Rhodobacter capsulatus SB 1003: one gene and its partner. The protein of the gene in region 2 interacts with the protein of the main gene of each other region in a pairwise test. Links are inferred from orthologs where the notes say so. Each region holds a gene or a part of one and is shown on either strand. Other genes may lie near its edges.

Evidence for each region. The genes of interacting proteins can lie anywhere in the genome.
Region 1: the proteins of rlmN (region 2) and ftsZ interact in binary tests that used the Escherichia coli proteins (3 or more experiments, as listed by UniProt). The link is inferred for Rhodobacter capsulatus SB 1003 from one-to-one orthologs.

The regions. Positions count from the first base shown.
Region 1 is NC_014034.1:908,204-912,212, reverse strand. The notes cover bases 369-3,343. They hold ftsZ (cell division protein FtsZ), read right to left. Parts: upstream 2,733-3,343; coding sequence 1,005-2,732; downstream 369-1,004. Other genes in these bases: ftsA (cell division protein FtsA), read right to left, coding at 2,935-3,343; lpxC (UDP-3-O-acyl-N-acetylglucosamine deacetylase), read right to left, coding at 369-788. Also shown: more of lpxC, read right to left, coding at 1-368; more of ftsA, read right to left, coding at 3,344-4,009. UniProt on the Escherichia coli protein: Essential cell division protein that forms a contractile ring structure (Z ring) at the future cell division site. The regulation of the ring assembly controls the timing and the location of cell division.
Region 2 is NC_014034.1:276,273-280,295, reverse strand. Bases 701-3,689 are described here. They hold rlmN (23S rRNA (adenine(2503)-C(2))-methyltransferase RlmN), read right to left. Parts: upstream 2,792-3,689; coding sequence 1,610-2,791; downstream 701-1,609. Other genes in these bases: RCAP_RS01235 (asparaginase), read left to right, coding at 3,590-3,689; RCAP_RS01240 (invasion associated locus B family protein), read right to left, coding at 2,903-3,427; RCAP_RS01250 (LOG family protein), read left to right, coding at 701-1,528. Also shown: dapD (2,3,4,5-tetrahydropyridine-2,6-dicarboxylate N-succinyltransferase), read right to left, coding at 1-618; more of RCAP_RS01250, read left to right, coding at 698-700; more of RCAP_RS01235, read left to right, coding at 3,690-4,023.

The DNA.
Region 1 (4,009 bases), 630 kb from region 2 along the record:
GCATGGCCCGCCCGGTTGCCGACGTATCGCGCCATCAGCGGCGCCCCGGCCAGGGCCAGATCGCCCATCGCATCCAGCATCTTGTGGCGCACGGCTTCATCGGCATGGCGCAGCCCGCCGGGCGAGAGCACCTCGGCGCCATCGACGACGACGGCGTTTTCATAGGTGCCCCCCAGCGCAAGCCCGTTGGCGCGCATGAAATCGACATCGGCCTGACGGCAGAAGGTGCGGCTGTCCATCAGCTCGCGCACGAAGGCGCCATTGGCCATCTTCAGGCTTTTCGCCTGTTTGCCGATCGCCGCATCGGCGAAGTCGATGGCGAAATCGATTTCCAGCGTCGGCGCCGGTTCCAGCCGCGCGACGGCCTCGCCCTCGCGGACTTCGACCGGATGCAGCACCCGGATCGCGCGCAGATCGGCGTCAAGACGCCGCAGGCCAACGCGGCGGATCGCCTTCACGAAAGGCGCCGAGGAGCCGTCGAGAATCGGCACTTCCGGCCCGTCGATCTCGATCAGCGCGTTGCCGATGCCCAGACCGGCCAGCGCCGCCATGATGTGTTCGATCGTCGAGACGGACACGCCGTCGGCATTCACGATCAGCGTGCAGAGTTTCGAGGGCGTGACATGATCCCAAAGCGCCGGGATGCGCGGATCGACGCCCGTCACATCGGTGCGCCGGAAGACGATGCCGTGACCGGCGGGGGCGGGATGCGCGATCATCCGCACCGGCTTGCCCGAATGCAGGCCGATCCCGACGAAGGTGACAGATGCGCCAAGCGTGGTTTGCACGGTCGTGCTTGCCTTTCTTTTCCCCACACCGATCGTGGCGGGGAGTTCCGAGGATCAGTTAAGAACCGTTGACCAAACACACAATTCACCTTTTGCAACAAACTGAAACAGAAGGCCAAGGCATGGGCAAAACCCTGCCGACTTCGCGTTAGAGCATTGAATTGCAAAAGAAAAGGGCCGGTTTTCACCGGCCCTTCCGCGACATGTTGTGATGCGTCAATTCGCCTGACGACGCAGGAAAGCCGGGATTTCGATGCGATCCTGGTCCGGGTCCTGTTCGTCGTCATAGGGCTGATGCTGCGGCGCGGCGGGCATCTGACGCTGAGTCGGGGCCAGCGCGGCGGCCTCGGCATGGCCGGTCATCCGGTTGATCAGCGAATTGATGCCGAAGCGCGGTTTTTCCGCGGCTTGCGGCGCCGGGGCGCGGGCAACGCTGCCCGCCGGCTGCGCCATCGGGCGGTGATAGCCCGCGGCGGGGGCCGGATTGCCCTGCGGCACCTTGCTCACCGCGGCCTGCAGCCGGGCCAGCGCCTCGGGCGAGGGTTGGCCGGGCGCGCGCGGACGCGGCGCGACGAAGCTGGCTTCGTCGTCCTGCAGCATCATCTCGCGCGCGGCGGCGGCGCGGGGCTGATAGGCGGGCGGCGGCAGTTCGTCGCTGAACTGTTGCGGCTGCGGTTGCGGTTGCGGCGCATGCACCGGCTGCGGCGCGGGCGCGGCGGCGACCGGGGCCTCGAACAGGTTGCGGTCATAGACCGGCTGCGCGGCGGGTTGCTGCGGCGCCGGTTGCGGCTGTTGCGCCACCGGCTGCGGCGCGGGCTGCTGCACGACGGGCTGCGGCGCCGGTTGCGCCATCGTCACCGGCTGCGCCGAGGTCACGCTCAGCGCCGGACGCGCGGGTTCGACCGGGGCCGGGGCGGGGGCCGCGGCTTTCAGCGGTTCGGCCATCGAGCGGCGCGGCACCGGGATTTCCTGCGCCGGGGCGGCGTCGATGCCGGTCGCCACGACCGAGACCCGCATCATGCCTTCCATCGACGGATCCAGCGTCGAGCCGACGATGATGTTCGCATCCGGGTCCACTTCCTCGCGGATGCGGTTGGCGGCCTCGTCCAGTTCGAACAGCGTCAGATCATAGCCGCCGGTGATGTTGATCAGGACGCCCTTGGCGCCGCGCAGGCTGATTTCATCGAGCAGCGGGTTCGAGATCGCCTTTTCGGCGGCCTGAACGGCGCGGTCATCGCCCGCGGATTCGCCCGTGCCCATCATCGCCTTGCCCATCTCGTCCATCACCGCGCGGACATCGGCGAAGTCGAGGTTGATCAGCCCCGGACGGACCATCAGATCGGTCACGCCCTTGACGCCCTGGTAAAGCACGTCATCGGCCAGCGCGAAGGCTTCGGTGAAGGTGGTCTTTTCGTTCGCCAGACGGAACAGGTTCTGGTTCGGAATGATGATCAGCGTGTCGACGACCTTTTGCAGGGCTTCGATCCCCGCCTCGGCCTGACGCATGCGTTTCGGCCCTTCGAACTGGAAGGGTTTCGTCACCACGCCGACGGTCAGCACGCCCAGCTCGCGGGCGGCCTGCGCGATGATCGGGGCCGCGCCGGTGCCGGTGCCGCCGCCCATCCCCGCGGTGATGAAGCACATGTGCGCGCCGACCAGATGATCGACGATCGCCTCGATGCTTTCCTCGGCCGCCGCCGCGCCGACCGAGGGACGGGCCCCGGCCCCGAGACCCTCGGTCACCTTCACGCCCATCTGGATCCGATCGCGCGAGCGCGACTGCTGCAGCGCCTGCGCATCGGTATTGGCCACGACGAATTCGACGCCTTCCAGCGCCTTGTCGATCATGTTGTTGACCGCGTTGCCACCCGCACCACCGACGCCGAAGACGGTGATCCGCGGCTTGAGGTCTTCGTGCTCTGACATGCTCAGATTCAAGGTCATAGGAGTCCGCCTGTGTTCCCGCGGCCTTCGACGGCCGACTGTCCCCGATATTACTGTCAATAGTATCCAGCTTTCAGGGTTCCGTCACCCAAAAAACACAACAAATCCACAAAATATGGATGATTAACGGAAGCGTTAGGCGGCATTTCGCGCATGACGCAGCATCTGGGGAAGCGAATCGGCTTTCACCCTGTGGATAGGTCTACCAGTTATCGCGGAACCAGCGGATCGCGCGCTTGAACGAGCGCCCTCCCATACGTTCGAGCGGGATCTCGAAATCCCACCATTCGTCTTGCGGACAGGCCGCGAACAGCGCCAGACCGACCATCGCGGCAAAGCCCGGGCCGCGCATCGCCTCGGGCATGCCCTGCACCCGCATCGGTCGGCCCAGCCGCACGTTCTGGCCCAGGATCTTTGCCGCCAGCATGTCCAGCCCGGGGATCTGGCTCGCCCCGCCCGTCAGTACGATCTGCTGGCTTGGCAGCAGGTCGAACCCGGCCACGTCCAGGCTGGCGCGGACCTCTTCCAGGATTTCCTCGACGCGCGGGCGCATGATGCCGATCAGCTCGGTGCGGCTGATCTGGCGACGGTCCTTTTCCCAGTCGCCCGAATTGGCCGACAGCTCGATCATCTCGCGGTCATCCATGCCGGTCGCATGCACGCCGCCGTGAAAGGTCTTGATCCGCTCGGCCAGCGCCATCGGCACCTGCAGCCCGGCCGAGATGTCGCGGGTCACGGTATCGCCGCCCATCCGCACGGTATCGGCGAAAATCATGTGCTTTTTCAGGAAGATCGAAACGCCCGTGGCACCGCCGCCCATGTCGATGCAGGCCGCGCCCAGTTCCTGTTCATCCTCGACCAGCGCCGAAAGCCCCGCCACATAGGCCGAGGAGGCGATCCCCGCCAGTTCCAGATCGCAGCGCCGGATGCAGGTGATGATGTTCTGCACCGAGGCGGCATCGACCGTCAGCATATGCATGTCGGTGGCCAGTTTCGCGCCGACATGGCCGCGCGGATCGGAGAGCCCCGAGCGGTGATCCAGCGCGAAATTCACCGGATGGGCATGCAGCACCTCGCGGCCCCAGCCGATGTCGGGCATGTCGCAGGCGGCCAGCACCCGGGCGACATCCTGCTCCTCGACATGGCTGCCCGCCACATCGACCTCGCCCGCCAGCCCGTAGCTGCGCGGCTCGCCGCCGGCGAAACAGGCGATGACGTGATCGACGCGGGTGTTCGCCATCTTCTGCGCCGCCTGCACCGCGGTGCGGATCGCGCGT
Region 2 (4,023 bases):
CAGAACCGAGCCCTCGCGGACGATGCAGCCCTCGACCACCTCGGACCGCGCGCCGATGAAGCAATTGTCCTCGATGATCGTCGGACCGGCCTGCATCGGCTCCAAGACGCCGCCGATGCCGACGCCGCCCGAGAGGTGCACGTTCTTGCCGATCTGCGCGCAGGAACCGACCGTCACCCAGGTGTCGACCATCGTGCCCTCATCGACATAGGCGCCGAGGTTGACGAAGGAGGGCAGCAGCACCGCGCCCTTGGCGATATAGGCGGAGCGGCGCACGATGCAGTGCGGCACGGCGCGGAACCCGGCGGCCTTCCACTGCGCCTCGCCCCAATGGGCAAACTTGCTGTCGACCTTGTCCCACCAGGTGCCGTTCTGCGGCCCGCCCGAATGCACTTCCATGTCCTTGAGACGGAAGCCCAGCAGCACGGCCTTTTTCGCCCATTGGTTCACATGCCAATTGCCGTCGGCCTGTTTTTCGGCCACCCGCAGCACGCCCTTGTCCAGCGCCTCGAGCGTGGCCTCGATCGCATCCCGCGCTTCGCCCTTGGTGTGGGGCGTGAGGGTGTCGCGAACCTCCCAGGCGGCTTCGATGGCAGCTTCGAGCATGGCGTTCGACATCGGAACGGTCCTCTTTCAAGTGGCATTCATGGGTTTTCCCCCTATAGTTGGGGAAAGCCCCTCGCGCAATGAGCAGGATATGAAAGACGAAAGCCGTTCCCACCCGTTCCGTGACAGCATCATGGATGCAAAAACGGCGCAGGACATCCCCGCCACCGCACAGACGCGGGCGCCCGCCTACAAGCTCGCTTTCACCGATGGCGGCTTCATGATGCGCGAGGAATTGCGCCCGGTGCGGCTGCAGCTGGAACTGCTCAAGCCGCAGCTGATCATGGATGAACGCGGCGTGGAAAGCACGGTGGTGCTGTTCGGCGGCGCCCGCATCCCGGAACCGGCGCGCAAGGACACGGCGAAAACCCCGGTTCTGGCCGAACTCAGCCGCTATTACGACGAGGCGCGGACCTTCGCGCGGATGATGACGGAACGCTCGATGGCGGCTTACGGGCGGGAATGGGTGATCTGCACCGGCGGCGGCCCGGGCGTGATGGAGGCGGGCAACCGCGGCGCCCACGAGGCCGGGGGACAGTCGATCGGGCTCAACATCGTCTTGCCGCATGAACAGGCGCCGAATGCCTATGTGACGCCGGATCTGTGCTTCAACTTCCACTATTTCGCCATCCGCAAGATGCATTTCCTGATGCGGGCGAAAGCGGTCTGCGTCTTTCCGGGCGGCTTCGGCACGCTCGATGAGATGTTCGAGACTCTGACGCTGATCCAGACCCGGCGGATGAAACGCATCCCGCTGATCCTGTTTGGCGCGGAATTCTGGCGCCGCGTCGTCGATTGGGACTATCTGGCCGAGGCGGGCACGATCGCCGCCGAGGACATCAGGCTGATCAGCTTCGTCGAAACCGCCGAGGAAGCGGTGGAGGTGATCGAGACCTGGGCCAACGGGCACGACCGGGACTGAGGACGCAAGGGCGTATTTGGACCAAGAAAAAGCTGGCTGGTTTTTTCTTGGCGCAAATACGCCCTTTGCGACGGCGGGGATCTAAAGACCCGTTTCGGCGTCGATCTCGGCCTTGGATTTCCGCGCCCGTTCGGTGGCGGATTTCAGCTGCCCGCAGGCGGCCATGATATCCTCGCCCCGCGGCGTGCGGATCGGCGCGGCATACCCGGCCTTGTAGACGATATCGGCAAAGGCCTCGATCCGCTCCCAGTCGCTGCGCTTATAGGGCGAGCCGGGCCATTCGTTGAAGGGGATCAGGTTGATCTTCGCCGGGATGCCCTGAATGAGCCGCACCAGACGGCGCGCGTCGTCGTCGCTGTCGTTCACGCCCTTGAGCATGACATATTCAAAGGTGATCCGCTCGGAATTCGACAGCCGCGGATAGTCGCGCAGGGCATCAAGCAGCGTCTTGATGTTCCATTTCTTGTTCACCGGCACCAGCTTGTCGCGCACCGCATCGGTGGTGGCGTGGAAGGAAATCGCCAGCAGGCAGCCGATCTCCTCGGCCGTGCGGGCGATTTCGGGCACGACGCCCGAGGTGGAGAGCGTGATCCGGCGACGGCTCAGCGTCAGCCCCTCGTTGTCCATGACGACCTGCATCGCGTCGCGGACGTTTTCGAAATTGTAAAGCGGCTCGCCCATGCCCATCAGCACGACGTTCGAGATCAGCCGGGTTTCATCCTTCGGCTCGCCCGGCACCGGCCATTCGCCCAGATCGTCGCGCGCCACCATCACCTGGCCGACGATTTCCCCCGCGGTCAGGTTGCGCACCAGTTTCTGCGTCCCGGTATGGCAGAAGGAACAGGTCAGCGTGCAGCCGACCTGAGAGGAAATGCAGAGCGTGCCGCGGTTTTCCTCGGGGATGTAGACGGCCTCGACCTCATGCCCGCCGGCGATGCGCAAAAGATACTTCCGGGTGCCATCCATCGAGACCTGACAGGTCACCACCTCGGGCAGCGCGATTTCGAAATGACGATCGAGCAGCGCGCGGTAGTCTTTTGCCAGATTGGTCATCGCGCCGAAATCGCGCACGCCCCAGTGATAGATCCATTGCCAGACCTGACCGACCCGCATCTTCGCCTGTTTCTCGGGCGTGCCCGCGGCGATCAGCGCATCGCGCAGCTGGTCGCGGGTCAGGCCGACCAGATTGACCTTGCCGCCCTCGGGCAGCTTGCGCGGCAGGGTCAGCACGTCTTGGGTGATCGGGGAAGTCGGCTCGGTCATGGCAGGTCCAGCGTTGGGCAAGCCGTGCATATAGGGGATTCGTTGCGCAAAAGGTAGCCCGAAACGCAAAGACCCCGGACAATGCCGGGGCCGTCGCCTGTGTCGGATCGCTTATTTGCAGCGCTTGGCCGCTTCTTCCATCGCCGCGGTGAAGCCCATCAGCGAGAAGGTGTCCTCGGTCTTGGTGCCACGCCCCGACCGGCCGGAGATCGTCACCTCGGCCCCCGATTTCAGCGCCGCGATCAGCTTGGCGTCTTCCTCGGGCGAGCCCGCCCAGGCGCCTTCGCCATTGGTGAACAGGGTGAAGCTGGCGCCGGTGTTCACCTTCAGATCGGCGGTGGAGCCATCGGCAAAGGGATAGCCCGCCATGAACATCACCTCTCCGGCCTTGCCGGGACGGAAGGTGACGAAGAGCAGGATTTCCGAGCGCCGCGCCTGCACCGGCTTGCCGTCCTTGCTGGCAGCCGATTTTTTCGGCGGCGACACGCCCCAGCATTCTTTCGGGCTGTCTTCGACGAAGACGCTCCAGTCGGTCTTCGCGGCGACGCGGTTCGAGCTTTCCTGCGCCTGGGCGACAGGGGAAAGTGCCAGCGACGCGGCGAGAACCGCTGCGACGCTCGTGATGATCGTCTTCATGGAACAGCCTCCAGCTGTCTGTGCCTCTGGTCCGCCCGTAGGCTATCGGCCCTTCTTGACTGTGGCAGACCTGATTTCAACTCGATATTCCAGTGATAACGCAAAAGTGGCGTTTGGGGAAAGCCCCCCCGGCGGCTTTTCGCGCATGAAAGGATGGATTGGATGGCAGCGGCGGCATTGATCGAGATCTGGCGCGGGGATTTGCCGGAAAGCCTGCACAGCGGCCATGCGGTCGTTTACGGGCCACAGGGCGTGGAAAGGGTGTGGGGGGATGCGGGGGCGGTGGTCTTTCCGCGCTCGTCTTGCAAGATGGTGCAGGCGCTGCCGCTGCTCGAAAGCGGGGCGGCAAAGGCCGCCGGGCTGGGGCTTCGGGAACTGGCGCTGTCTTGCGCCAGCCATTCCGGGGCGGCGCTGCATGTGGGGGCGGTGAGCGCCTGGCTGACGGGTCTGGGCCTCGGCGAGGCCGATCTGCGCTGCGGCACGCATCTGCCCTTTGACAAGGCAGAGGCGACGCGGCTGAGCGGTTCGGGGGAAAGCCCCTGTCAGCTGCACAACAATTGCTCGGGCAAGCATGCCGGGTTCCTGACGCTGAACCG